DNA from 3 places in the Serratia sp. 25CWL12 genome. Region 2 is predicted to be linked to each of the others. Evidence: predicted binding sites of a transcription regulator. Region 2 holds the regulator's gene; each other region holds the start of a gene.
What was found. Region 2 encodes ArgR, which controls arginine synthesis, uptake and breakdown. Its sites were predicted from a motif close to ANTGAATAAAAATACANT; they were not measured.

Region 1: the regulator ArgR is predicted to act here: its motif matches at 4,224-4,241, upstream of argF (ornithine carbamoyltransferase).
Region 3: the regulator ArgR is predicted to act here: its motif matches at 2,534-2,551, upstream of argA (amino-acid N-acetyltransferase).

What each region holds. Positions count from the first base shown of each region.
Region 1 covers NZ_CM147698.1:3,556,528-3,564,829, forward strand. The annotation lists gene ACX9GV_RS15335 (ABC transporter permease) at 1-100, opposite strand, end outside; gene ACX9GV_RS15340 (ABC transporter permease) at 108-1,157, opposite strand; gene ACX9GV_RS15345 (ABC transporter substrate-binding protein) at 1,169-2,737, opposite strand; gene argF (ornithine carbamoyltransferase) at 3,180-4,202, opposite strand; gene rraB (ribonuclease E inhibitor RraB) at 4,362-4,784, shown strand; gene miaE (tRNA isopentenyl-2-thiomethyl-A-37 hydroxylase MiaE) at 4,844-5,605, shown strand; gene ACX9GV_RS15365 (GNAT family N-acetyltransferase) at 5,656-6,129, opposite strand; gene ACX9GV_RS15370 (valine--tRNA ligase) at 6,259-8,302, opposite strand, start outside.
Region 2 covers NZ_CM147698.1:3,658,104-3,666,405, reverse strand. The annotation lists gene tamB (autotransporter assembly complex protein TamB) at 1-1,524, shown strand, start outside; gene ACX9GV_RS15865 (gamma-glutamylcyclotransferase family protein) at 1,528-1,872, shown strand; gene ppa (inorganic diphosphatase) at 1,926-2,453, opposite strand; gene fbp (class 1 fructose-bisphosphatase) at 2,666-3,670, opposite strand; gene mpl (UDP-N-acetylmuramate:L-alanyl-gamma-D-glutamyl-meso-diaminopimelate ligase) at 3,841-5,220, shown strand; gene argR (transcriptional regulator ArgR) at 5,366-5,836, opposite strand; gene mdh (malate dehydrogenase) at 6,299-7,237, shown strand; gene ACX9GV_RS15835 (helix-turn-helix domain-containing protein) at 7,305-7,571, opposite strand; gene ACX9GV_RS15830 (DNA-binding protein) at 7,754-8,107, shown strand; gene ispB (octaprenyl diphosphate synthase) at 8,295-8,302, opposite strand, start outside.
Region 3 covers NZ_CM147698.1:799,935-808,236, reverse strand. The annotation lists gene mltA (murein transglycosylase A) at 1-207, opposite strand, end outside; tRNA gene ACX9GV_RS03500 (tRNA-Met) at 538-614, shown strand; tRNA gene ACX9GV_RS03495 (tRNA-Met) at 681-757, shown strand; tRNA gene ACX9GV_RS03490 (tRNA-Met) at 826-902, shown strand; gene amiC (N-acetylmuramoyl-L-alanine amidase AmiC) at 975-2,231, opposite strand; gene argA (amino-acid N-acetyltransferase) at 2,566-3,909, shown strand; gene recD (exodeoxyribonuclease V subunit alpha) at 4,513-6,369, opposite strand; gene recB (exodeoxyribonuclease V subunit beta) at 6,366-8,302, opposite strand, start outside.

The DNA of each region.
Region 1 (8,302 bases), 100 kb from region 2:
CAACCGGTGCCAACCAAGGCGCAAATAGCGCAATCAGTAGCAGTAAGAGCAGGATAACCGTACCACAGGTGGCGGACGGTGAACGTTTAAGTAATGTCATCGCCATCTCAACCTACCCGGGGATCAAGCAAACGCACCAGTAGATCGGTGAGATTATTAATAATGACAAAGCATAAACCGATCAGCAGTGTCCCCCCCATGATGGTCGTGGTGTCACCCGCTAACAGCGCAATCGTCAGGTAACGGCCAATGCCGGGCCAGGAAAACACCGTTTCAGTCAGCACGGCACCTTCCAACATGCCGGTGTAAGCCAGCGCAATCACCGTCAGCAGTGTGCCACTGATATTGGGCAACACGTGGTGGAACATAATACGCATCTCGCTGGCGCCTTTGGCACGGGCCAGTGTCACATACTCTTTATTCAGCTCACTCAGGCAGGCGGAACGGGTCAGGCGGGTGATACTGGCCAGCGAGTAATACCCCAACAAACAGACCGGTAACACCAAATGTGCCAGTGCATTGCGTAACGCCCCCATATCGCCAGAAAGCCAGGTGTCGATCAGCGCAAAACCGGTCTTGGCCTCGACACTGTATTGGTAAATATCATCCAGCCGCCCGGGCCCAGGGCTCCATTGCAACTTGGCATAGAACAGTAGCAACATCAGCAAACCCAACCAGAAGATAGGCACCGAGTTACCCAACAAGGTCATCAAGCGCACAGTAATATCCAGCTTGCTACCGACAAAACGTGCACACAACACGCCCAACAGCACCCCTAAGGTCGCACCGACCACCAGCGACAAAGTGGCGAGTTCCAACGTTGCAGGAAACACGCGCAGCAATTCCTGCAACACGGGTTGCCCCGTAGCACTGACATTACCCAGATCACCCTGGGCGAGCCGCTGTAGATAGTGCCAAAACTGCACCGGTAAAGAGCGATCGAGGCCAAGCTGTTGTTTAACCTGCTCATAAGTTGCAGCGCTGGCATGATCACCAACAATCTGCAAGACCCGATCAACCGGCGACAACGCAGAAAGCAAAAAGGTAATCAATAATAGGCCGAACAGGGTCAGTACCAGTGTGAACAGACCCTGCGACAATCCCTTAAGACGACGCCGGGCAATATTTCCCGGCGTGAATTTTATCCCTACCGACATGGTTATCCTGATTATTTACTAACACGGTCATAATAGACCATATCTGCATTTAGTCCTTGTTGATAGCCTTTCACGTTATCACGCAGCACCACCTGCGTTTTAGCCTGATCGATAAACACATAGGGCGAACTTTGCTGTAACGCCTGCTGCAGGGCAGTATAACGTGCCGCACGCTTAGCCGGATCAGCCTCTGCCACCGCTTCCAGCGTCTGTTTATTCAGCTCAGGGATCTGCCAGCCATTGAGCCCGGCGACGGTGCTGCTTTTGCCATCGTTATACGCGAAGGTGCTGGCATTGGAATGGGCATCGAAATAATCGGGGATCCACAGACGGATTGCCGCTTGATGCTGTTTGGCACGGACACGAGCATAGACCTGGCTGCCCGCCGCAGGCAATAGCTCAAGTTTCACCCCACCTTGGGCAAAACTGGCCTGCAGCGACTGAGCAATGGTGATAAACGGAGGCTTATTTTCTACATCCAGGGTCAGAGTCGCATTGGTGATGCCGGCTTTTTCCAAGATAGCCTTGGCTTTGGCCGGATCAAAACTGAAGGGCTTATCTTCCAATGCCCCTGGCAGGCCCACAGGCAGGAAGCTTTGGTGAATAAAATATTGCCCTTTTAGCAGATCCTGGGTGATGCCTTGATAATCCACCAAATAGCGTGCGGCCTCCCAGAAAGCAGGGTTGTTCAACAGCGGGTTGGCCTGGTTGGCGGTATTAAACACCAAATAGTTCTGTTCAGCAGACGGAATTTCCAACACTTGCACGCCAGGCTGTTTTTTCAACGCACTGGTCTGGTCTGGGCCCAGCTCGCGAGCGATGTCAGCATCCCCTTGTTGGATCAACAGACGGCGCGCACTCGGGTCAGACACATTCTTGATAATGATGTTCTGGAGTAACGGCTTATCACCGGGAGAAGTAAGGTTGGCATCCAGCACAATGGCTTGATGGGGCTGATAAACGCGCATTTTAAACGGGCCGCTGCCAGCAGAGTGCAATTTCAACCAAGTATTACCGAGATCATCCCCTTTCACATTGGCTTGCACCACTTTGCTATCGACAATGGAGGCAATGGGGGTAGAGAGAATATTCAACGCGACCGCCGGGCTGACATCCGCCGTCCAACTCAACTGCACGGTATGATCATCAACCTTCTTCAATTGTTGTTCAATATTCTCGGGCTGCCAACCGAGCACATTGAGGATAAACGCTGGTGATTTATTCATTTTCACCGCGCGGGTATAAGAGAAAATGACATCATCCGCCGTCAATGGGTTGCCAGAAGAGAAAGTGGCCTGCGGACGCAGTTTGATGGTTAAGGTTTTAGCCGCCGCATCATCCTGCCAGCTTTCCGCCAATACGGGGATCACCTTGGCCGGGTTATCACGATCAGCTTGCACTAAACGCTGATAGAGACTGGGTACGGTTTGGATACTGGACAGTTCATTGGCTTCTGCCGGATCCAAGCTAACGATATCCTCTAATGACTGCACTACCACCAACGTATTCGGTGGCGTAGCGGCCCATGCAGTGCTGGAGAGAGCAGCAAGAATAAAAAGCGACAATACTTTGTTTTTCATGAGAATATTCCTTTATCCCTGTCCGTAATTCAAGCTGCGCAGGGGGAATGGCAACTTAAATGAACTTGGGTCACTTTGACTCGAACATTAAACCGAAAATGAGCAATTAGCATTTGTTTTTGTACGGTATTTTCACCGTCAGAGGGTCACGGTAGAACGTTGCACAGCCGCAAGCAAAGGTTAATCTGTTATTTCATATAGCCAAAAGAACTATAGCCAGATTCAATCAATTTGGTGGGTAAAGTGTGCAGGTTTATTAAAGAGAATATCGGGAGGGCTAGCCTATAGGGGCAGGTTTCGCCCCTATATACTCGTCATACTTCAAGCTGCATGGGTGTTGGCTGCGTCCGTTCGCACCAGTCACATAGTGGGCTATGCTCCTGGCGACTCTCAGACTTGCCGCCTACATGCAACTCGAATTATTTTGGGTATAGCACTTAATTTACTGGGCGTTGCTACTTAATGTCGCGACCATCACCGCCTTGATGGTATGCAGGCGATTTTCTGCCTGATCAAATACCACACTATGCGGGGACTCGAACACCTCGTTAGTCACTTCCATGCCCCCAGACAAGCCATACTGTTGTGCCATCTGTTTACCCAAGGTGGTTTGGTCATCGTGAAAGGATGGTAGGCAATGGAGAAATTTCACCTGTGGGTTACCGGTCAGTTTAACCATCGCCATATTCACCTGATAAGGCAGCAACTGGGCAATTCGTTCCTGCCAGACCTCTTTGGGCTCCCCCATAGAAACCCAAACGTCGGTATAGAGGAAGTCGGCACCTTGTACCCCTTCGGCAACATTCTCTGTCAGGGTAATTTTCCCGCCGGTCTGCTGCGCCAGCGCCTGACATTCAGCCACCAGTTGCGCCTGTGGCCAGCAGGCCTTCGGTGCCACCAAACGCAGATCCAACCCCACCAGTGCCGCTGCTTCCAGCAGCGTATTACCCATATTGTTATGGGCATCCCCCATATAGGCCAGTTTCATTTCACTCAAGTTCTTACCCGGCAGATGCTCAATCATGGTCAGTAAATCCGCCAGCAACTGGGTCGGGTGGAACTCGTTAGTCAGGCCATTCCATACCGGTACCCCGGCATATTCTGCCAGTGTGTCCACCAGATGCTGACCAAAACCACGATATTGAATACCGTCGTACAGGCGGCCAAGGACACGCGCCGTGTCTTTCATTGATTCTTTATGGCCGATTTGACTACCGCTTGGGCCAAGATAGGTGACCTGAGCCCCTTGGTCGAATGCGGCAACTTCGAAAGAGCATCGGGTACGGGTTGAGTCTTTTTCGAAGATGAGCGCAATGTTTTTACCCTGAAGATGTTGCATTTCCTGGCCTTGCTTCTTGGCCTGCTTCAAGTTAGCCGCCAGTTGCAGCAGGGACTGGATCTCACTGGGGGTAAAATCCATTAACCTCAAAAAGTGCCGATTATAGAACGGGTTCATTTGGCTCATCTCCATCTATCCTTATTTTTGTTTGAATTAAAATTCACGATATATGAATGAATATTCAAATTCAACCCTGATAAAGAAATCTTTTATCTTTACCATGGCAGCAGTGGCAACGGTATGTGAAAATAGAAGAGATAAAGCCATTTTATTGAGGATAGAGACATGGCAAACCGTGAACTGCTGGAAGAACAACGCGAAGAAACCCGCCTGATCATCGAAGAACTGCTGGAAGACGGCAGTGATCCGGATGCGCTCTACACCATTGAGCACCATTTCTCTGCTGAAAAGTTTGAAGTTTTGGAACAAGCGGCCGTTGAAGCTTTTAAACTGGGTTACGAAGTGACCGACGCTGAAGAGCTGGAAGTGGAAGATGGCAACCTGGTTATGTGCTGTGATGTGATCAGTGAAGTTGCCCTGAATGCCGAATTGATCGACAGTCAGGTAGAACAATTGATCACCCTGGCAGAAAAACATGGTGTCCACTACGACGGTTGGGGCACCTATTATGAAGACCCTAATGGTGAAGAGGGTGATGACGAAGACGGCGACTTTATTGACGAAGACGACGACGGCAAACGCCATTAATTAATAATTAAATATGACGGGCCGTTAGATAGCTACCGGCCCGGTTACCACTGGATACCATGAACACCGCATCACTCTTATCCCCTATTCTCAACTTCCTGCACTGTGAAACACCAGATAGCTGGATAGCAATTGCACGCCGCTCGGAAAACTTGCCACTGCTACTGACCGACCACCTGGTTTGTGAGCTAAAAGCCGCGCAAACGGGTATGTGGCTGATCCGCCGCTATGTAGCCGATAAACAGAGCGGTGAGGCTTTGCTGGCTCTGCTTAAGCCCTATGAGGCGTTTGTGCATGAAGAGCAAGCCGTGCCGGAAGTCCTGTTCCAGCAAAGTACGCTCACCAAAAAGATCTTGCCGAAAAACGACACCGCCTATGGCGCTGATTTGCTGGAAAAGATGGTCTTACTGATTAAAGAAGAACTTCATCATTTCTCGCAAGTGTTGGAAATCATGCGGATACGGCAGATCCCGTATAAAAAGATCACCGCCAGCCGCTATGCCAAAGGGATGATCCGCGAGGTACGTACCCATGACCCGGCCACCTTGATCGATAAACTGATCTGCGGGGCTTATATCGAAGCGCGATCCTGTGAGCGTTTTGCCAAACTGGCGCCGTTTCTGGATGATGAATTGAACCGGTTCTATGTTTCACTACTACGCTCTGAGGCGCGCCATTATCAAGATTACCTGACGCTGGCGCAGCAGGTGGCGGGGGGTGATATTAGCGAACGGGTGGATTATTTTGGCCGTATTGAAGCTCAGTTAATCCAGTCACCAGATACGGAGTTCCGTTTCCACAGCGGGGTGCCAACCTGCTGATTATCCTGGCAATACCCGTCATACTGCAAGTTGCTCGGGTCTTGCCAGGTTCACAGTGTTTTTAGCATCGCTACTTCGCAATCACCGTGGCCAGTATCGCCCATAGCGCACTCGATAAGCTCAAAACCAAGATGCTGATACAGGTCTATCGCACTCTGTAGGGTCGCGGTGGTCTCTAAATAACAACGCTGGAACCCTTGCTGGCGGGCAAAATCCAACGCCTGAAGGGCTAAACGTTTCGCCAAGCCTTTGCCACGGACTATCGGCAGGAAATACATCTTCTGTAATTCACAGATAACCGGATCGCCCCCTTGTAATGGCGCGACCCCACCGCCCCCCACCACTTGGCCCTCCAGCTCCACCACCCAATAGGCGCTGCGTGGTTGGCTATAGAACTGAAATAGTGTATCCAGAATCGGATCGGCAACGGCATAGCCTTTATCTGCCGTCAGGCCATGTTCGGCTGAAACGGTACGAATAACATCGGCAATCACAGCGTTATCTTCAACCGTGATCATGCGTATCAATGCTGTCATAGACTCCCTCCCTCAATCAAGCGGCAACCGGAAAGCAAAAACAGCGGTGGTTTGCCGCTGTTTTTGTGTTACCTGTTTTTGATATCGACTAGCTTTGGTGCAACTTACCCGCGCTGATTACAGCGCGGCAATCGTCGCTTGCTGCTCCTGCAGCTTCACCTTACCTTGCTGACAAGCGGCCAGACGCTCACGTTCCTTGGCGACCACCGCTTCTGGCGCACGAGCAACAAAGCCCTCATTAGACAGTTTGCCTTCAATCGAGGTAATTTCCGCATCCAGTTTAGCCATCTCTTTCGTCAGGCGCGCAATTTCTGCGTCCTTATCGATAAAGCCCGCCATGGGGATCAACAGCTCAGCACCTTCCACCAATTTAGTCACCGAAACCGGGCCTTTTTCACCCGCTGGTAACAGCGTAAGCGCACTCAAGCGTGCCAGTTTTTCAATAAAACTCTGGTTTTCCAACACGCGACGCTGGGCATCACCATTGGCATTGCGCAGCAGCACTTCCAGCGGTTTACTTGGCGCGATATTCATTTCAGCACGGATATTACGCACTGCAGTGATGGCCTGCTTGATCCACTCCAGATCATCCAATGCCTGCTGATCTTCCAGTGCGCTATCAAACGCCGGGAAAGGCTGCAGCATAATGGTATCGGCGGTGATGCCTTTAATCTGCTTCACACGCTGCCAGATGGTTTCGGTGATAAATGGAATGATCGGATGCGCCAAGCGCAACAAGGCTTCCAGCACAGTAATTAACGTGTTACGCGTCCCACGCTGTTCCGCTTCACTGCCATTACCGATAATCGGCTTGGTCAGTTCCAAGTACCAGTCACAGAACTGGTTCCAGGTGAATTCATACAGAATGCTTGCTGCAATATCAAAGCGGTAGTTATCCAAGGCTTCACGGTAAGCCTTCACCGTGCGGTTGAATTCAGCCAGGATCCAGCGGTCAGCCAGCGAAAGCTGCATTTCACCACCGTTAAAACCGCAGTCATGCTCTTCCGTATTCATCAGCACAAAACGGCTGGCATTCCACAGTTTGTTACAGAAGTTACGGTAACCCTCCAGGCGCTTCATATCCCAGTTGATATCACGCCCGGTAGACGCCAGTGCCGCCAGAGTAAAGCGCAGCGCATCAGTACCGTGCGGCTCAATGCCGTTGGGGAACTGCTTCTCAGTGCGCTTGCGGATCTTCTCTGCCAATTGCGGCTGCATCATATTGCCGGTACGTTTTTCCAGCAATTCTTCCAGTGATATCCCGTCCACCATATCCAGCGGGTCGATGACGTTGCCTTTCGACTTGGACATCTTCTGCCCTTCGTCGTCACGGATCAGGCCAGTCATATAGACCGTTTTGAAAGGCACTTGCGGTTTGCCATTTTCATCTTTGATGAAATGCATGGTCAGCATGATCATGCGGGCAATCCAGAAGAAGATAATGTCAAAACCGCTCACCAACACACTGGTCGGGTGGAAGGTTTTCAGCGCTTCAGTCTGCTCAGGCCACCCCAGCGTGGAGAAAGTCCACAAGCCAGAAGAGAACCAAGTATCCAGCACATCCTCATCCTGGTTGAGCACCACATCTGCCCCCAGGTTATGCTTCTGGCGCACTTCTTCTTCGTTACGGCCAACATACACCTTGCCATCCGCGTCATACCAAGCGGGAATGCGGTGGCCCCACCATAGCTGGCGAGAGATACACCAATCCTGAATATCGCGCATCCAACTGAAATACATGTTTTCGTACTGCTTGGGTACGAACTGAATGTCACCTTGCTCAACCGCTTCTACTGCTACTTTCGCCAGCGGCGCAGTACGCACATACCATTGGTCGGTCAGCATCGGTTCAATCACCACACCACCACGGTCACCATAAGGCACCGTCAAGTCATGGGGTTTGATCTCATCAAGCAGGCCGAGTTGCTCAAAGGCAGCAACCACCGCTTTACGGGCGGCAAAACGTTCCAGGCCACGGAACTGAGCTGGGAGCTCACCGCTGTATGCAGTGCTCGCTTCACCCTGGGTATCAAACACCTCGGCTTCTTCGCGGATATCGCCGTCAAAAGTCAGGATGTTGATCATCGGTAATTGGTGACGCTTACCCACTTCATAGTCATTAAAATCGTGCGCCGGGGTGATCTTCACACAACCGGTGCCC
Region 2 (8,302 bases):
CTGTTTAGTGGCCGGGCTGAGGTGAGTTGGCAACCCGGTGGGGCATTACCCCAGGCGAGAGTCTCACTGGTGGGTAACGGGGTGAAAGTGGTGCAACAACTGCAAGGCAGTGCGTTGCCGATTGCTTTTGACACCATCAACCTCAATGCCGCTTTGAACCAGGGGCGGGCGCAAGCTGACTGGTTGATTAAGCTGACCAATAATGGCCAGTTAAATGGCAACATTCAGGTCACTGACCCACAAGTGCGTCGTGCGATCAGCGGTAATGTGAATATTAGCGATATCTCGCTGGCGCTGCTCAATCCAATTCTGGTGCAGGGTGAGAAAGCCACGGGAAGGCTGAACGCCAATCTGCAATTAGGCGGTAGTGCGCAGCATCCATTAGTATTTGGTCGCTTGGCACTGGAGAAAGCGGTTATTGTCGGCCACTGGATGCCGTTTGATATGACCGAAGGGCGTCTGGTGCTGAACTTCAATGGCATGACATCGACCCTGGAAGGGCTGCTCGCGACGACCAACGGCCAACTGAACCTGACGGGGGATGCTGACTGGCGGGATATCACCGCCTGGCGTGCGCGTATTGCCGCCAAAGGCAACCGTCTACGTGTGACGATACCACCGATGGTGCGTATTGATGTCTCACCGGATTTACAGTTTGAAGCAACGCCACAACTGCTCTCCCTTAATGGTTCAGTGGGTATCCCATGGGCGAGGATTACAGTACAGGAGTTGCCGGAGAGTGCGGTAGGCATTTCATCTGATGAAGTGATGCTTGATAACCAGCTCCAACCGATCCAACCTGCTTCGGCGTTGATCCCTATCAGTAGCCATCTGATGATCCATGTCGGTAACGATGTTACTCTGGACGCCTTTGGTCTGCAGGCCAGCTTGCGTGGTGATCTGCGTGTCGTTCAGGATCCGCGCGGGTTAGGTCTGCATGGTCAAATTAATATTCCGTCAGGTCGTTTTCACGCTTATGGCCAGGATCTCCTTGTGCGTAAAGGGCTACTATTGTTTTCTGGCCCAGCGGATCAACCGATGCTGAATATTGAAGCAATCCGTAACCCAGATGCGACGCAAGATGGTGTCACCGCTGGGGTGCGGGTGACGGGAATGGCGGATGCTCCAAGGCTGGAAGTCTTTTCCGACCCGACTTTATCCCAACAGGAAGCCTTGTCTTACCTGCTGCGCGGCCAGGGGTTGAGCAGTAGTGGGGCTGATGGCAATGCCATGACATCAATGTTAATTGGTATGGGGGTTGCACAAAGTGGTCAACTTGTGGGTAAAATCGGAGAAGCGTTTGGCGTAAGTAATTTAGCCCTTGATACCGAGGGAGTGGGTGACAGCTCCAAGGTGGTTGTCAGTGGCTATATTCTCCCTGGCCTACAAGTAAAATATGGGGTGGGGATATTTGATTCATTGGCCACGCTAACGTTGCGATACCGTTTGATGCCCAGATTGTATCTGGAGGCGGTATCTGGTCTTGCCCAAGCACTGGATGTGCTTTATCAGTTTGAGTTTTGAGCTATGCGAATAATTGTTTATGGCAGTTTACGACGCAAGCAGGGAAACAGCCATTGGATGACCAATGCCCAATGGCTGGGTGAACATGAGTTAGAGGGCTATCAGATTTATAATCTGGGCCACTACCCGGCGGCGATCCCTGGAGAGGGGACAATACACTGTGAGGTGTATCGTATTAACTCGTCAATTTTGGCTGAGTTGGATGAGTTGAAAAGCAATACCAAGGATTATCAGCGCGAACTGATTCAAACACCTTATGGTAGTGCATGGATCTACCTGTATAAACACAGTGTTGAGGGGTTTCCGCGGATTGACAGCGGTGACTGGTTAACGCGTCTTGATGAGTAGCAAAAAAAGACACCGCTCGATGAGCGGTGTCGTGATCTTCAAAGCGCGGTGAATTATTTCTTGGCGCGTTCGAAAGAGGCGATGATTTCAGCTTTAGCGGCAGTGGCGTCGTCCCAACCTTCTACTTTCACCCATTTGCCTTTTTCCAGATCTTTGTAATGCTCAAAGAAGTGGGTAATCTGTGCTTTCAGCAGTTCTGGCAGGTCGTTCACGTCTTTCACATGATCGTACTCTTTGGTCAGTTTGCTGTGTGGTACAGCAACCAGCTTCGCATCTTCACCGGCTTCATCGGTCATTTTTAACACCCCGACCGGACGGCAACGGATCACAGAACCGGGTTGCAGTGGGTAAGGTGTCGGTACCAACACATCAACTGGGTCACCATCCAGTGACAAAGTATGGTTGATATAGCCATAGTTGCAGGGATAGAACATGGCGGTGGACATGAAACGGTCAACAAACAGCGCGCCAGTTTCCTTGTCGATTTCATATTTGATCGGGTCAGCGTTAGCCGGGATTTCGATAACTACATAAATATCTTCTGGCAGGTCTTTGCCAGCGGGGACCAGATTCAAGCTCATGTCGGTTTCCTTTAATCAAACCAGAAAGGGAGTGCGCGCTATTATAGCGGACTCTTTTATGATTTCCTGCCCTTTTCATCACTGAACCTAGGGATTCAGTGATAAAGCATCGTCTTAGTTAATCAAGCTCTAGGGGGATCGAACTGGGTACTAGGTCCGTCCCTAGACCTTCCCCCTGCAGCTGAGGGGGGCAATATGGATGGCGGTAGGGGTTATTCGTCAGGAAACTCAGCAATAAAACGCTCTGCTTCTTCCACCATTGACTTGGTGCCGACGAAGAACGGCACACGCTGGTGTAATTGTTCCGGCACAATGTCCAGAATGCGTTTTTTACCATCAGTGGCTTTTCCGCCCGCCTGTTCTGCCAGAAAGGCCATCGGGTTGCATTCATACAGCAAGCGGAGTTTGCCGGTTGGGTGACTGGCGGTGCTTGGATAAATGTAGATGCCGCCTTTCAGCAGGTTGCGGTGGAAGTCAGCCACTAATGAGCCGATATAGCGCGAGGTATAAGGACGCCGAGTGGCCTCATCCTGTTCCTGGCAGTATTTAATGTATTTTTTTACTCCAAGAGGGAATTTGATGTAATTACCTTCGTTGATGGAGTACATACAGGCGGTTTCTGGGAAGTGGACTTTCTCGTGAGAGAGGCAGAACACCCCCAGAGAGGGATCATAGGTAAAGGCATGTACGCCACAGCCAGTGGTATAAACCAACATGGTGGATGAACCATACACCACGTAACCAGCAGCAACCTGTGCGCTACCCGGTTGCAGGAAATCAGCTTCAGTGACAGGAATACCCAATGGCGTGATACGGCGATAGATGGAGAATATGGTTCCGACTGAGACGTTGACATCAATATTGGATGAGCCATCCAATGGATCCATCAACACGACGTATTTGGCATTCTCAGCGCGTTCGCCTTCGAAAATAACAATCTCGTCCTCTTCTTCTGAAGCGATACCCGCAACTTCGCCGCGAGCCTTCAATGCGGCTTTGAGTTTTTCATTGGCGAACAGGTCCAGCTTCATCTGAGCTTCACCCTGTACGTTTGAAATACCATTGGTTCCCAGAATATCAACTAAACCGGCTTTGTTGATATCACGGTGAATGATTTTTGCACCCAGCTTAATGGCGGAAAGTAATGCAGATAGTTCGCCAGTAGCGTGAGAGAAGTCGTGTTGTTTCTCGACGATAAATTCGCCTAACGTTTTCATAACACAATCCCAGAGGTTACGGATGGATAGCGGCCTGTTAGCTCACTGCTAACATTTTCGCTAGCAGTGTAGTCCAAAGTGACCCATTATTCATAGGCAAATCCGTTTCTTCTGTGAGATTTTGAAGGTTAGAATAAGTACTAAATCGATGCACTTAAATGAGAAAGCTAATGCGCATACATATTCTTGGGATCTGTGGCACCTTTATGGGCGGGCTGGCGATGTTGGCTCGTTCCCTTGGACATGACGTGACAGGTTCAGATGCGAACGTTTATCCGCCAATGAGCACCTTGCTGGAAAACCAGGGAATTGACCTGATACAAGGGTATGACCCCGCTCAATTGATACCAGTACCCGATTTGGTGATCATCGGCAATGCGATGAGTCGAGGTAATCCTTGCGTGGAAGCGGTATTGGAACAGGGTATCCCTTATGTGTCGGGTCCTCAGTGGTTACATGATCATGTATTGCGTGATCGCTGGGTGTTGGCCGTGGCAGGTACACACGGTAAAACCACCACTGCAGGGATGGCAACCTGGATCCTGGAAGCTTGTGGTTACCAGCCGGGTTTTGTGATTGGGGGTGTGCCGGGTAATTTTGATGTTTCTGCGCGCCTCGGTGGTAGCCCGTTCTTTGTTATTGAAGCTGATGAATACGATTGTGCCTTCTTCGATAAGCGTTCCAAGTTTGTCCACTACAGCCCACGAACGCTGATCATGAACAACCTTGAGTTCGACCATGCGGATATCTTTGATGATCTGAAAGCGATCCAGAAACAGTTCCACCATCTGGTGCGCTTGGTGCCGGGCAAGGGCAAAATTATTCTGCCGGAGAACGACATACAGCTGAAACAAGTGATGGCGATGGGCTGTTGGAGTGAACAGGAGTGGGTCGGCGATGAAGGAAGTTGGCGTGCGCAGAAGCTGACAGCGGATGCTAGCCACTACGCGGTATACCTCGATGGTGAGAAAGTGGGAGAGGTTAACTGGTCGTTGGTGGGTGAGCACAACATGCATAATGGTCTGATGGCGATTGCTGCTACGCGCCATATTGGTGTGCAACCGGCTGATGCTTGCCAGGCGTTGGGTGATTTTATTAATGCCCGCCGTCGTTTGGAGTTGCGTGGAGAGGCGGCTGGTGTCACGGTTTATGATGACTTTGCTCATCATCCAACGGCTATTCTGGCCACGTTGGCGGCTTTGCGTGGCAAAGTGGGCGGAACGGCACGTATTCTTGCTGTACTGGAACCCCGTTCAAACACCATGAAGATGGGGATCAGCAAAAATGACTTGGCACCTTCTTTAGGGCGTGCTGATGAAGTGTTCCTGTTTCAGCCTCATCATATTCCATGGCAAATCGCAGAGGTGGCAGAGGCCTGTGTGCAGCCAGCGCATTGGAGTGCTGACCTTGATACGTTGCTGGAGATGATCATCAAAACGGCGCTGCCAGGTGACCATGTTTTGGTGATGAGCAATGGCGGCTTTGGCGGTATTCATGACAAACTGTTATCGGCGCTGGCTAATAAAGCAGAGTCACAAGAGAACGACTGATTTCATCGATGGACACTCAAAATAGCCCGGTGGTTTGACAAAACAGGTTTAATAAAACACTTGTGCTGATCGGGTTCGGTCTAGCCCCAAGGATGGGGCGCGTCATGAAACCAACAACCCTGCAGTTTGAATGGCGACGGGTGCACTAAAGCTCCTGCTCGAACAGCATCAAAATGGCCTCATGGAGCTGAAGTGCTGTAAAGGTGCTGGCAGGAGTGATGAAAATAGTGTCGTCACCTGCAATGGTTCCCAGAATCCCTTCTGCTTTCCCCAGTGAATCTAACAAACGAGCAATCAATTGTGCCGCGCCTGGACTGGTACGAATCACTACCATGGCATCATTATGGTCGATATCCAGCACCAGGTTTTTTAGCGGACTGGTGGTGGTGGGGACACCGAGTTCAGCAGGTAGGCAGTACACCATTTCCATTTTTGCATTACGTGTACGCACCGCCCCGAACTTGGTTAACATACGGGACACTTTTGACTGGTTAATATTCTCGAAGCCTTCTTCCTGCAGCGCTAAAACGATTTCACCTTGTGAACTGAACTTTTCTTCTTTCAATAACGCTTTAAACGCTTTGGTCAGGTCTTCCTGTTTTGCAGGATTACGCATTTTACACCGTGAAATGTGGAGGGAGACGTTTTGATTATGCATATAAATGAATTTTTATGCAAACTTGATGTAGTGGTGACCAACAGTAATACACCGAGGACGAAGAAAGGAGGCAACCTTAGTAAGATATTTATCTCATGAATAGGCTGTTCCAATGAGAAGCAACACGTCTGGGGGGCGCAGTAATATGATTAAAATGATGTTGTTATTATGTTACGTAAGGGTGTAATGTGAACAGCGGTTAACTTAATTGTAAAATAATGCATGTTATTTTTGATTATTGTGCGCTATGCCCTCAATGCATCGGGCATTTAATCTAAAATAGCCTCGCTGCAGACCATTTTATTGCGCCAGATCTAAAACAGGCTGTTAATGGGTTGTTTTAAAAGGAGTAATAAATTAAGGTCCCGGGCCAAAGAATTCACGGCGTTTATATATTTAAGATAATAAAAGGAGTATAGGATGAAAGTTGCAGTTCTCGGTGCTGCTGGTGGTATTGGCCAAGCCCTCGCCCTTCTACTCAAGACCCAACTTCCTTCAGGTTCTGAACTCTCTCTTTACGACATAGCACCCGTTACACCAGGCGTTGCTGTTGACTTAAGCCATATCCCAACGGCAGTTAAAATTAAAGGTTTCAGTGGTGAAGATGCCACCCCTGCGTTACAGGGAGCCGATGTGGTGTTGATATCAGCGGGTGTCGCGCGTAAACCTGGAATGGATCGTTCCGATCTGTTCAATGTTAATGCAGGGATAGTACGTAACCTGATGGAACAAGTGGCTAAAACTTGCCCGAAAGCCTGTATTGGTATTATTACCAACCCGGTCAACACCACAGTGGCTATTGCTGCTGAAGTGATGAAAAAAGCCGGTGTTTACGATAAAAACAAGCTGTTTGGGGTAACTTTGCTCGATGTTATCCGTTCTGATACGTTTGTGGCAGAGTTGAAAGGTAAGCAGCCGGAAGAGTTGAATGTGGCAGTGATTGGCGGCCACTCTGGTGTCACCATTCTGCCTCTACTGTCACAGATCCCTGGCGTCAGCTTTAGTTCTCAGGAAGTGGCAGATTTAACCAAACGCATTCAGAATGCGGGAACCGAAGTGGTTGAAGCCAAGGCTGGTGGTGGCTCCGCTACGCTCTCCATGGGGCAGGCTGCGGCACGTTTTGGCCTCTCGCTGGTGCGCGCCTTGAGTGGTGAAAAGGGGATCGTAGAATGTGCCTATGTTGAAGGTGATGGCAAATACGCACGTTTCTTTGCACAACCCCTAGTGCTTGGCGTCAACGGCATTGCAGAACGGAAAGACATTGGACTGCTGAGCGATTTTGAACAAAAAGCGCTGAATGACATGCTGGACGTCCTGCACCAAGATATTGAGCTGGGTGAAAAATTTATTAATAACTGATTGCTTGGTTCAGCTCACAATATATAAGCCGCCGGAATAGGTTCCGGCGGCTTTTTGCTTCTCATGATTACCCGGATGATTTGATGCGACTTTTCCGATCCAGCAGATGATGGGTGTGCGGATCAAAATAGCGACTGGGCCAAATCTCTGCCGGATGCACCTTCAAGGCCTCGGCAATGAGCCACTCTCCTTTTGGCCATGGGCGGGAAAGTGCATTCGCTAACGTTGACGAGCTCAGCCCAGCCTCGCGTGAAACTGCTGCCAATGTGGTACCTCTTTTCTTCAGCGCCGCGATAACGTCTGCTGGATGCCAATCTAGATTCCGTGAATTCATGTTTACATTCCTTTTTTTGATTAGAGAAAGTTCTGTTAGTGGTATAACTAACAGTTCAGGATAAATTGTTTAAGCAACATGAATTGCTTATTCGGAAATCAGAATACCATTAAGTTTCTAAAAAATATCTTATTGGTTTCTAAAAGTTGAATGTAACTACATGAAAATCTGGGGTCATGGTTATGAAAAACGAGTGGTTTGCTGCCAAGGAACTCGTCGGCATTGCAGGATTACCTTCCTCAACACAGGGAATCAACCTAATGGCCAGGCGCGAAGGCTGGGTTAGCCGTCGCCGCAGAGGAGTACAGGGGAAAGCGCTGGAGTACCATGTTGACAGTTTACCTGCCGACATCAGAAACCTGCTGATATTACGTGAGGATCCCGCTATCTATGACGTAGAGCGCCAAGACCCACTGGCAGTATGGATCGAATACTATTACCACCTTTCAGAAAAGGAGCGGGGAGAGGTCATGGCATTTTTGATGCGTGAAGGAGTGAACAGCTTGCTGGCATGGATTGCGGAAAAACATAAATAGCCACAGTTGCAACTTGCCGAGCAAGCTCGCTAAGCGAGCCTCTATCCGTCGCCATTCAAACAGCGGTGTTATCGGCTATGTTACGCGGCCCTCATTCGGATCCGCCCCGAAGAGAGCCACGCTGTTCAAAACAGACGGCGTCTTTTTCCTGCAACATAGACTTCGCGTATTTGGAAATGCTGATTTCTTAAAAAT
Region 3 (8,302 bases), 1.7 Mb from region 2:
CGAAGATTGAATCTTTTTCAGTTGCTCAGAGTAATCATTACCGTTGATCGGCACCCCCCTGGCATTAGGCTGGCTCTCTAGCTCTAGCGAGTGATTCAGATGACCATCTTTATACTGTTGCCCACGATCAGTTGGCTTTGACGAACAACCAGCCAGTGCTGCAATCACTAACCCACCCAGCAGGTATTTACACCAACGTTCTTTCATTATATTCGCTCTCTCAGACTGATCTGTTTTCTACCCGTCACCATTCTCGTGTAGCGCGGTTGGCGGCCCTAGCTCCCTCTGGAGCTTGCTTCGCGGCAGACTGGCTAATCACTACACCGCGACGTGCAACACACCGAATAAAACTGGCTGAACGATAACAAACAGCTATTAATAAAGGAATCTCTCGCGCTAAAAATTTCCCGCCAAATGTTAATGGCGAAAAAAAAGACAATTTGTGGACTAATTCAGCACAAAGATAGCTTTCGATGAATTATCTGTAAAAAGAGTTTGCAACAAAGTGTGCGGAGAGTATAGTGCGCATCCATCGGACGCGGGGTGGAGCAGCCTGGTAGCTCGTCGGGCTCATAACCCGAAGGTCGTCGGTTCAAATCCGGCCTCCGCAACCAATCAATACTGTGGTAATAATTACAGATAAAAGATTGGATTCGATGAAAAAACAGGTATTATACGGACGCGGGGTGGAGCAGCCTGGTAGCTCGTCGGGCTCATAACCCGAAGGTCGTCGGTTCAAATCCGGCCTCCGCAACCAACTTACTATCTAACAACTTGTTGTTAACCATAGTAATGTTGTAGTGATAATATCAGCATCAAGACGGACGCGGGGTGGAGCAGCCTGGTAGCTCGTCGGGCTCATAACCCGAAGGTCGTCGGTTCAAATCCGGCCTCCGCAACCAATCTTGAGCAGTACAAGCAAGCACCTTAGCGGGTGTTTTTTTGTATCTATCATTTATCTTCCCCCTTGATACTCAACCACGTGCCTGCGCGCCACCATTGGCAAAATAGGCTTTGATTCCGGCCAAAATAGATTGGGCTATCTGCTGCTGAAACTGACTGGTGCGCAGTTTACGCTCCTCTTCCGGGTTACTGATAAATGCGGTTTCCACCAGAATGGAAGGAATATCCGGTGCTTTGAGCACAGCAAACCCCGCCTGATCGACCCGGTTCTTGTGCAAACGGTTAATTTTCCCCATACGAGTCAGCACTTCCCGGCCAAATTTCAGGCTGTCATTGATGGTCGCCGTCTGCAGTAGATCAAACATGGTGTGATCAAGATAGCGATCACCACTTTTGCTTACCCCACCAATATCATCGGCGGCGTTCTGTGTCTGTGCCAGAAACTTGGCGGTATTACTGGTAGCGCCTTTGGTGGATAGGGCAAAAACGGAAGATCCCCGAGCACTATGGTTGGAAAAAGCATCCGCATGGATCGAAACAAACAGATCTGCCCGTTGCTTGCGTGCTTTAGCCACCCGCACTTTCAATGGAATAAACACATCTTCATTGCGTGTCATAAAGACTTGCATATTGGGTTCACGCTTGATCAGCGCACTCAACCGGCGGGCAATTTGCAACACAATGTCTTTTTCGCGGGTTTTATTTCTACCAATAGCACCAGGATCTTCTCCACCGTGCCCAGGATCCAGCATGATCACAATAGGCCTGTCACGCCCTGCCTTACCCACCTGTGGTGTTTGTGCCGGGGCTGGTAATGAGCGTTCCACATCGCCTTTATTATAATCCTCCAGTAATGCCAGCAACGGGTCGTACTCTTCACCGCTGCTTGCTTTAGCAGGATAGAGATCCATAACCAGGCGGTTACGATACTCAGCAACCGGTGACAGGGTAAACAGGTGCGAACTCACACGTTGCTTGAGTTCTAGTACCAATCTGACGGTATCTTTATCGAACTGACCCACTCGCACCTGTTTCAAATAAGGGTCTTCCTTGCGTACCTGCCCGGCGATACCTTTAAGCACCGAGTTAAGATGCACTCCTTCCACGTCAATGACGATTCGCTCTGGATTAGCCAATGCAAACTGCTGATACTTCAATGGAATATTAGATTCCAGCGTTACCCGGGTATAGGTCGAGGAGGGCCAGATGCGGACCGCAATCACCGAAGCAGCAGCAGCGAAGCCAATGCGGCTCACACTCAGCAACCAAGTTGCGGCTACTCCTTGTAAAAGACGACGACGAGTCTGATGGTGGTTAGCGTTAGGCATGTGGCTCCAGCAATAGTAAAAATTTTTACCCGTCACTCTTCAAGCTATAGGGTTTTTATCTATAACCCGTATAAAATTTGCTATAACCGATAGAAAAACAAGCATAATTGCAAAACTTTAACTAATCTCGACAACCCTGTCATCTTTAATGGTTTTCAATTTACTCATCTATTGTGCTGAATAATTCGCGTTATTCTCAAGCAGGTAAAGCAAATAAATGCGCCAAAACCTGAATAACAACCGCCAGATCACTCACCTAACGGGCAGTTTCAGATTATTTCCCTCTTGCCATTTACGCCATAAAAGAATAAAAATACAAAAATACCGTATAAATATGCAAAGAGGTTTTGTCGTGAAGGAACGTAGCACAGAGCTGGTCCAAGGATTCCGTCACTCAGTTCCCTATATCAACGCTCACCGTGGCAAAACGTTTGTCATCATGCTCGGTGGGGAAGCCATTGAGCATGAAAACTTCACCAGTATCGTCAATGATATTGGGTTATTACATAGTTTGGGGATCCGTCTGGTGGTGGTCTATGGCGCACGCCCACAGATCGATAGCAATCTGGCCCTACATCATTGTGAGCCCATTTATCATAAACATGTCCGTGTGACTGACGCTCAAGCCTTAGAGTTGGTCAAACAGGCTGCTGGCTTGTTACAGCTGGATATCACGGCACGGCTCTCAATGAGCCTCAACAATACCCCATTGCAAGGGGCGCATATCAATGTCGTCAGCGGTAACTTTGTCATTGCCCAACCGTTGGGGGTGGATGATGGCGTAGATTACTGCCACAGTGGCCGTATCCGCCGCATTGACCAGGAAGCAATCCACCGTCAGTTAGACAGCAACGCCATTGTCTTGATTGGCCCTGTCGCGGTATCAGTCACTGGCGAAAGTTTTAACCTGACCTCCGAAGAAGTCGCTACACAGTTGGCGATCAAATTGCAGGCGGAAAAAATGATCGGCTTTTGCTCTTCACAAGGGGTGACGGATAAGCAAGGGAATATTATCTCCGAATTGTTCCCTAACGATGCGCAAAAACGCATTGAACAACTGGAAGAATCTGGCGATTACTACTCCGGTACGGTACGTTTCCTGCGCGGTGCAGTCAAAGCCTGCAGTAGCGGTGTACGCCGTTGCCATTTGATCAGCTACCAGGAAGATGGAGCCTTGCTGCAAGAGCTATTCTCACGGGATGGCATCGGCACCCAGATAGTGATGGAGAGTGCCGAACAGGTGCGCAATGCGACCATCAATGATATTGGCGGCATACTGGAGCTTATCCGCCCACTGGAGCAGCAAGGGATCCTGGTACGCCGCTCGCGGGAACAACTGGAGATGGAAATCGACAAATTTACCATTATCGAGCGGGATAACCTGACTATTGCCTGTGCGGCACTCTACCCCTTCCCGGAAGAGAAGATCGGTGAAATGGCCTGTGTTGCGGTACACCCGGATTACCGCAGTTCATCACGCGGTGAAATGCTGCTGCAACGGGTAGAAAGCCAGGCGCGTCAAATGGGGCTGCAGAAACTGTTTGTGCTCACGACCCGCAGTATTCACTGGTTCCAGGAACGGGGCTTCACCCCGGCAGAAGTAGACGTATTGCCGATGAAAAAGCAGGCGTTGTACAACTACCAACGTCGCTCCAAGATCCTGTTGGCGAATCTCTGACTGTTTATACTCGTCATCATTCAAGCTGCAGGGGTTAGCCCCCTGCCAGCTGCCTTCAAATTGATTCCTGACCGGGGCGCTCCCCTAACATCTTCTTTAAGAAAAATGCATAAAAATGGCAATCTAGTAGGAAAAAATTATTATCTTGCTTGTATCGTGGCAAGTTTCGGTCGCTTTATATTTTCCATACTATGAATTGATTGCACCTGCGACCGAATCAGGGGCCAAAGGCGTGGCCCCTGATAACCCGCGCCTTCGCCAACTCAGGCGGTCGCTGCGCGACTACCTTCACTACGCTATGGCACATCACGGCCGGCTGCTACAGACATCCGTGTCTGTCTCGCCTAAAATCGCCATCCATGGCGATTTTGCCTATGCGCCGTAGCTGCGTTCAGCGCCTTCAATGGCGTCAACCACCGTACACCCTTCAACACTCATGTCGTCTGCTGATTTTTAATCATAGTCCGAGATAAAGCGAAATTAATGAGTTGTTTTATAAAAATTAACCATTATAGCGTTATTCAAAATCAAACTGGCTTTTGTGGATATTAGTCAGGCAGACCCCTGACCGATTTATCCAAACAAATTGACCATTAACCAAAATCACGGACTGATTACCAATTGCAGCCGTTCGGCCAAACCACTACGGCGCTGTGTTGGGGTGCGAATCGCCCCCATCAGCACCTTATCGGTAACATAAAGCGAGAGCTGCTTACGAGCACGGGTAATCGCGGTATACAACAGTTCGCGAGTGAGTAGCGGCAGAAAGTCAGGGGGTAACACCAGTACCGTATGTTCAAACTCTGAGCCTTGGGATTTATGTACCGTCATGGCATAGGCGGTTTCGTGCTCTGGCAAACGGCTCGGCTGCACCGATTTAATTGAACCATCCGGTAATGGGAAATAAACCCGCAAGTTGCCTTCTTCATCGGGCAAGGCGATACCAATATCACCATTGAATAATCCCAAGGCACTATCGTTTCGGCTAATCATCACCGGACGGCCTGGATACCAACGCCCTGCCGCCGCGGCATTACGCTGGATCAGCCCCACTCGCTGCAAGCCGCTTTCAATACGTTGATTCAACCCAGCAACGCCAAATGGCCCTTCTCTCAGCGCGCACAAGAGTTGAAAGTCACCGAACGCGGTCAGGATGGTGGCAGCCCCGGCGCCGGTAGCCACCAGCCGTAGATAAGCACCATAACCATCAACACAGGTATCCAGTAACTGTTGATAATCTTCAGTTTCAACCAATGGATAGGCAGACACATCAGCGTAGCCGCTATTTAGCACCGCCATAGCACGCTTAGCCTCACCGGCATTCACCGCCAACGCTAACTGCCCAATACCGGAGTTGGCGTCAAACCGATAACTCTTACGCAGTAAGCACAGGCTATCACGCACCAAGGGCCCGTCCCCTACCCATTGCCGGGGTATTGAGCACCCGGTCAAGCGCGTCAACTGCTCGGCGCGACTCTCACTATAACCTTGCTCGGCAAATTGACAGATATCTCCCAGCACCGCCCCCGCCTCTACAGACGCTAACTGATCACGATCCCCCAGGAAAATCACCCGCGCATTAGCGGGTAAAGCAGCAATTAAGCGCGCCATCATCGGTAAGTCCACCATTGAGGCTTCATCCACCACCAAGATATCCAGATGCAGTGGGTTACCCCGGTGGTAACGCATCCGCTGGCTATTTGGCTGAGCGCCCAGCAAACGGTGTAACGTTGCCGCCTCTGTCGGGAATAATGCCCGTTGTTCCGGGGTTAAATTTAACTGCTGGCTGGCACGCCCCAAGGACTCCGTCAGGCGCGCCGCTGCTTTGCCCGTCGGGGCCGCAAGCTGGATACGTAAGTGCTCACTGTGGTTCAACTGGACCAATGCCGCCAACAATTTAGCGACGGTGGTGGTTTTCCCCGTACCAGGTCCACCAGAAATCACCGCAATACGCCGTGTTACCGCAACGGCTGCGGCAATTTTTTGCCAATCAGGTTCAGCGGTTGTCTCGCCAAACAGTTGATCGAGGATGGTGCGCAGTGGCACTTCCTCCATCAACAGAGGTGAACTCTCACCGCCGATAAAGGCCGCCACCTCCCCCTCGTTTTGCCACATACGTTGCAAATAGAGCCGTTGTTGTTGCAGCACCATGGGGGTCGCAGCACTACCATCACTCACTGCCGGCGTTGCCAGTAAGCACTGTTGCCAACCAGCCAGATCCGGTTGCCCACAGGCTTGCCAGGCAGCCAATGCCAACTCGGGTTGACGGCCATGGAACAAATTTTCCGGTAACAGTTGCTCGAGCAACAAACAGACATGCCCTGCCCCGGCATCTGCACTCAAGCAAGCGGCAGCCAGCAGCAGTGCGGGTTGATCTTCGCTGGCCACCACCTGGGCAAATTGCACATCTAACGGGCGCAACACCCCCAACGCCAATGCCTGATTCAGGATATTGATCATTGCTCCACCTCAAGGGCCAGGGGTTCACCACTAAACAGGCTATCCATCCCTTCGACTAACGCCAGTGGCGGGCGGCAAGTAAAGATACCGTTGCCAACCTGTTCGCTATCCACGCCGCGTAGAAATAGATAAATCACCCCGCCGAAATGGTGCTCATAATCGTAATCCACCAGACGATGGCGCAAATAACGATGCAGCGCCAAGGTATAGAGTTGATATTGCAGGTCGTAGCGGTGTTGAACCATCGCCTGCTCCATGGCTTGCTGGGTATAAGCGCCACTGTTATCGCCCAACCAGTTGGATTTGTAATCCAGCAAGTAGTATTTCCCTTGCCAGCAGAACACCAGGTCAATAAAGCCTTTCAGCATCCCTTGCACCTGTTGGAAATTGAGTTCCGGGCAATGGGCAGACAGCGCATCATAGCGTTTTATCAGCTTATCTAACTCGCTCGCCTGCAACAGCCGATTAATCGGCAAATAAAACTGTAACTCCGCCTGTCGGGCCCCAGCAGGTAGCGCTGAAAGCATCACCCCGCTGTGATTAAGCGGCGTATTGAGCACCCCTTGCATCCAGTGATACAAAACCGGTAACCAATGCGGCTCTACGCCCTGTTTCTGCACTTGTTCCAGTAACCACGCTTGATCTAACGGTTGAGTGAAATCCCATTCTTCAAACAAACTATGCAGAAACGTTCCGGGTGCTGCGCCGCGTGGAAAAGTATGGGGGGTCAGGGTGGTGACACTCTCTACCGATTGCTCGCCAATAGCCTCAATATCCAGGCGCGGTAACAACTCCAGTACGCGACTCGAACCATGCTGCTGCAACCCGGTATAGCTGGTGACACGCCATGAATCTTGATATTGCCGTGAGAACTGCCTGGCTACTAACTCAGTGACCGTAGTCTGTTGTGGCTGCCAGAGATGTTCATCTGGCGTATCCACCCATGCAAAGGCCATCTCCTTGGCTGACAACTGCTGTAAACACGCTTTAAGGTAGGCTGCATCACCCGCTTGCCCAGCCTGTAACAGATAACCCAGGGCGCTACGGTGCAAATCCGTCTCACCTTGCTTCTTACGCATCCCCAGAAAGAGTGGGGCGAGACCGATGCTACAGTGATAAACCGAACGGGTTAGCGCCACATACAGTAACCGCAAGTCTTCGGCCAGACGTTCTTCTTCCGCCCAGGCCTGACTCTCTTCATTGGCGTTCAGGTCCAGCAACGCCTGAAACGTTTGGCGGTCATGGTATAGCCCTTGTTGTTGCTGGCGAGCATGGGCGACAAAAGGCAGCCACACCAGATTGAACTCCAAGCCTTTGGATTTATGGATAGTCATCACCTGGACTAAATGCCGATCACTCTCTAGCCGCAATTGTTGGTTATCCATCTGCTGGTTGGGCTGAGCAATTTGCTGAGCCAACCAGCGTACCAGGGCATGTTCCCCTTCAAGTTGCGTCGAGGCTTCCTGCAATAACTCACCTAAGTGCATAATATCGGTCAAACGACGTTCACCGCCCATACTGGCCAGCAGATCCTCAGCTAAATGCCGCTTGACCATCACCTGACGCAACATGGGCAAAACACCCCGCTGCAACCAGCAAGTGCGGTATGCATCAAACTCATTAACCAAGGCATCCCAGGCGCGCTCATCGCGATTCAACTGGTCCAGCGTCAGCGCATCCAGCCCCAGCAAACTGCTCGCCATGGCGCTACGTAATGTCCACTCCTGTTCCGGAGCCAATACTGCCTGCAATAACCACAGTAAATCTTTCGCTTCTACAGTATCAAAAACACTGTCACGGCTGGAAAGGTAAACCGAAGGGATCGCCAGCGCACTGAGCGCATCACGTATCAACGCCGCTTCCGCGCGGCTACGCACCAAAATGGTAATATCTGACGCCTGAACTGAACGCCGCTGTTCCCCGTCCGCCAACC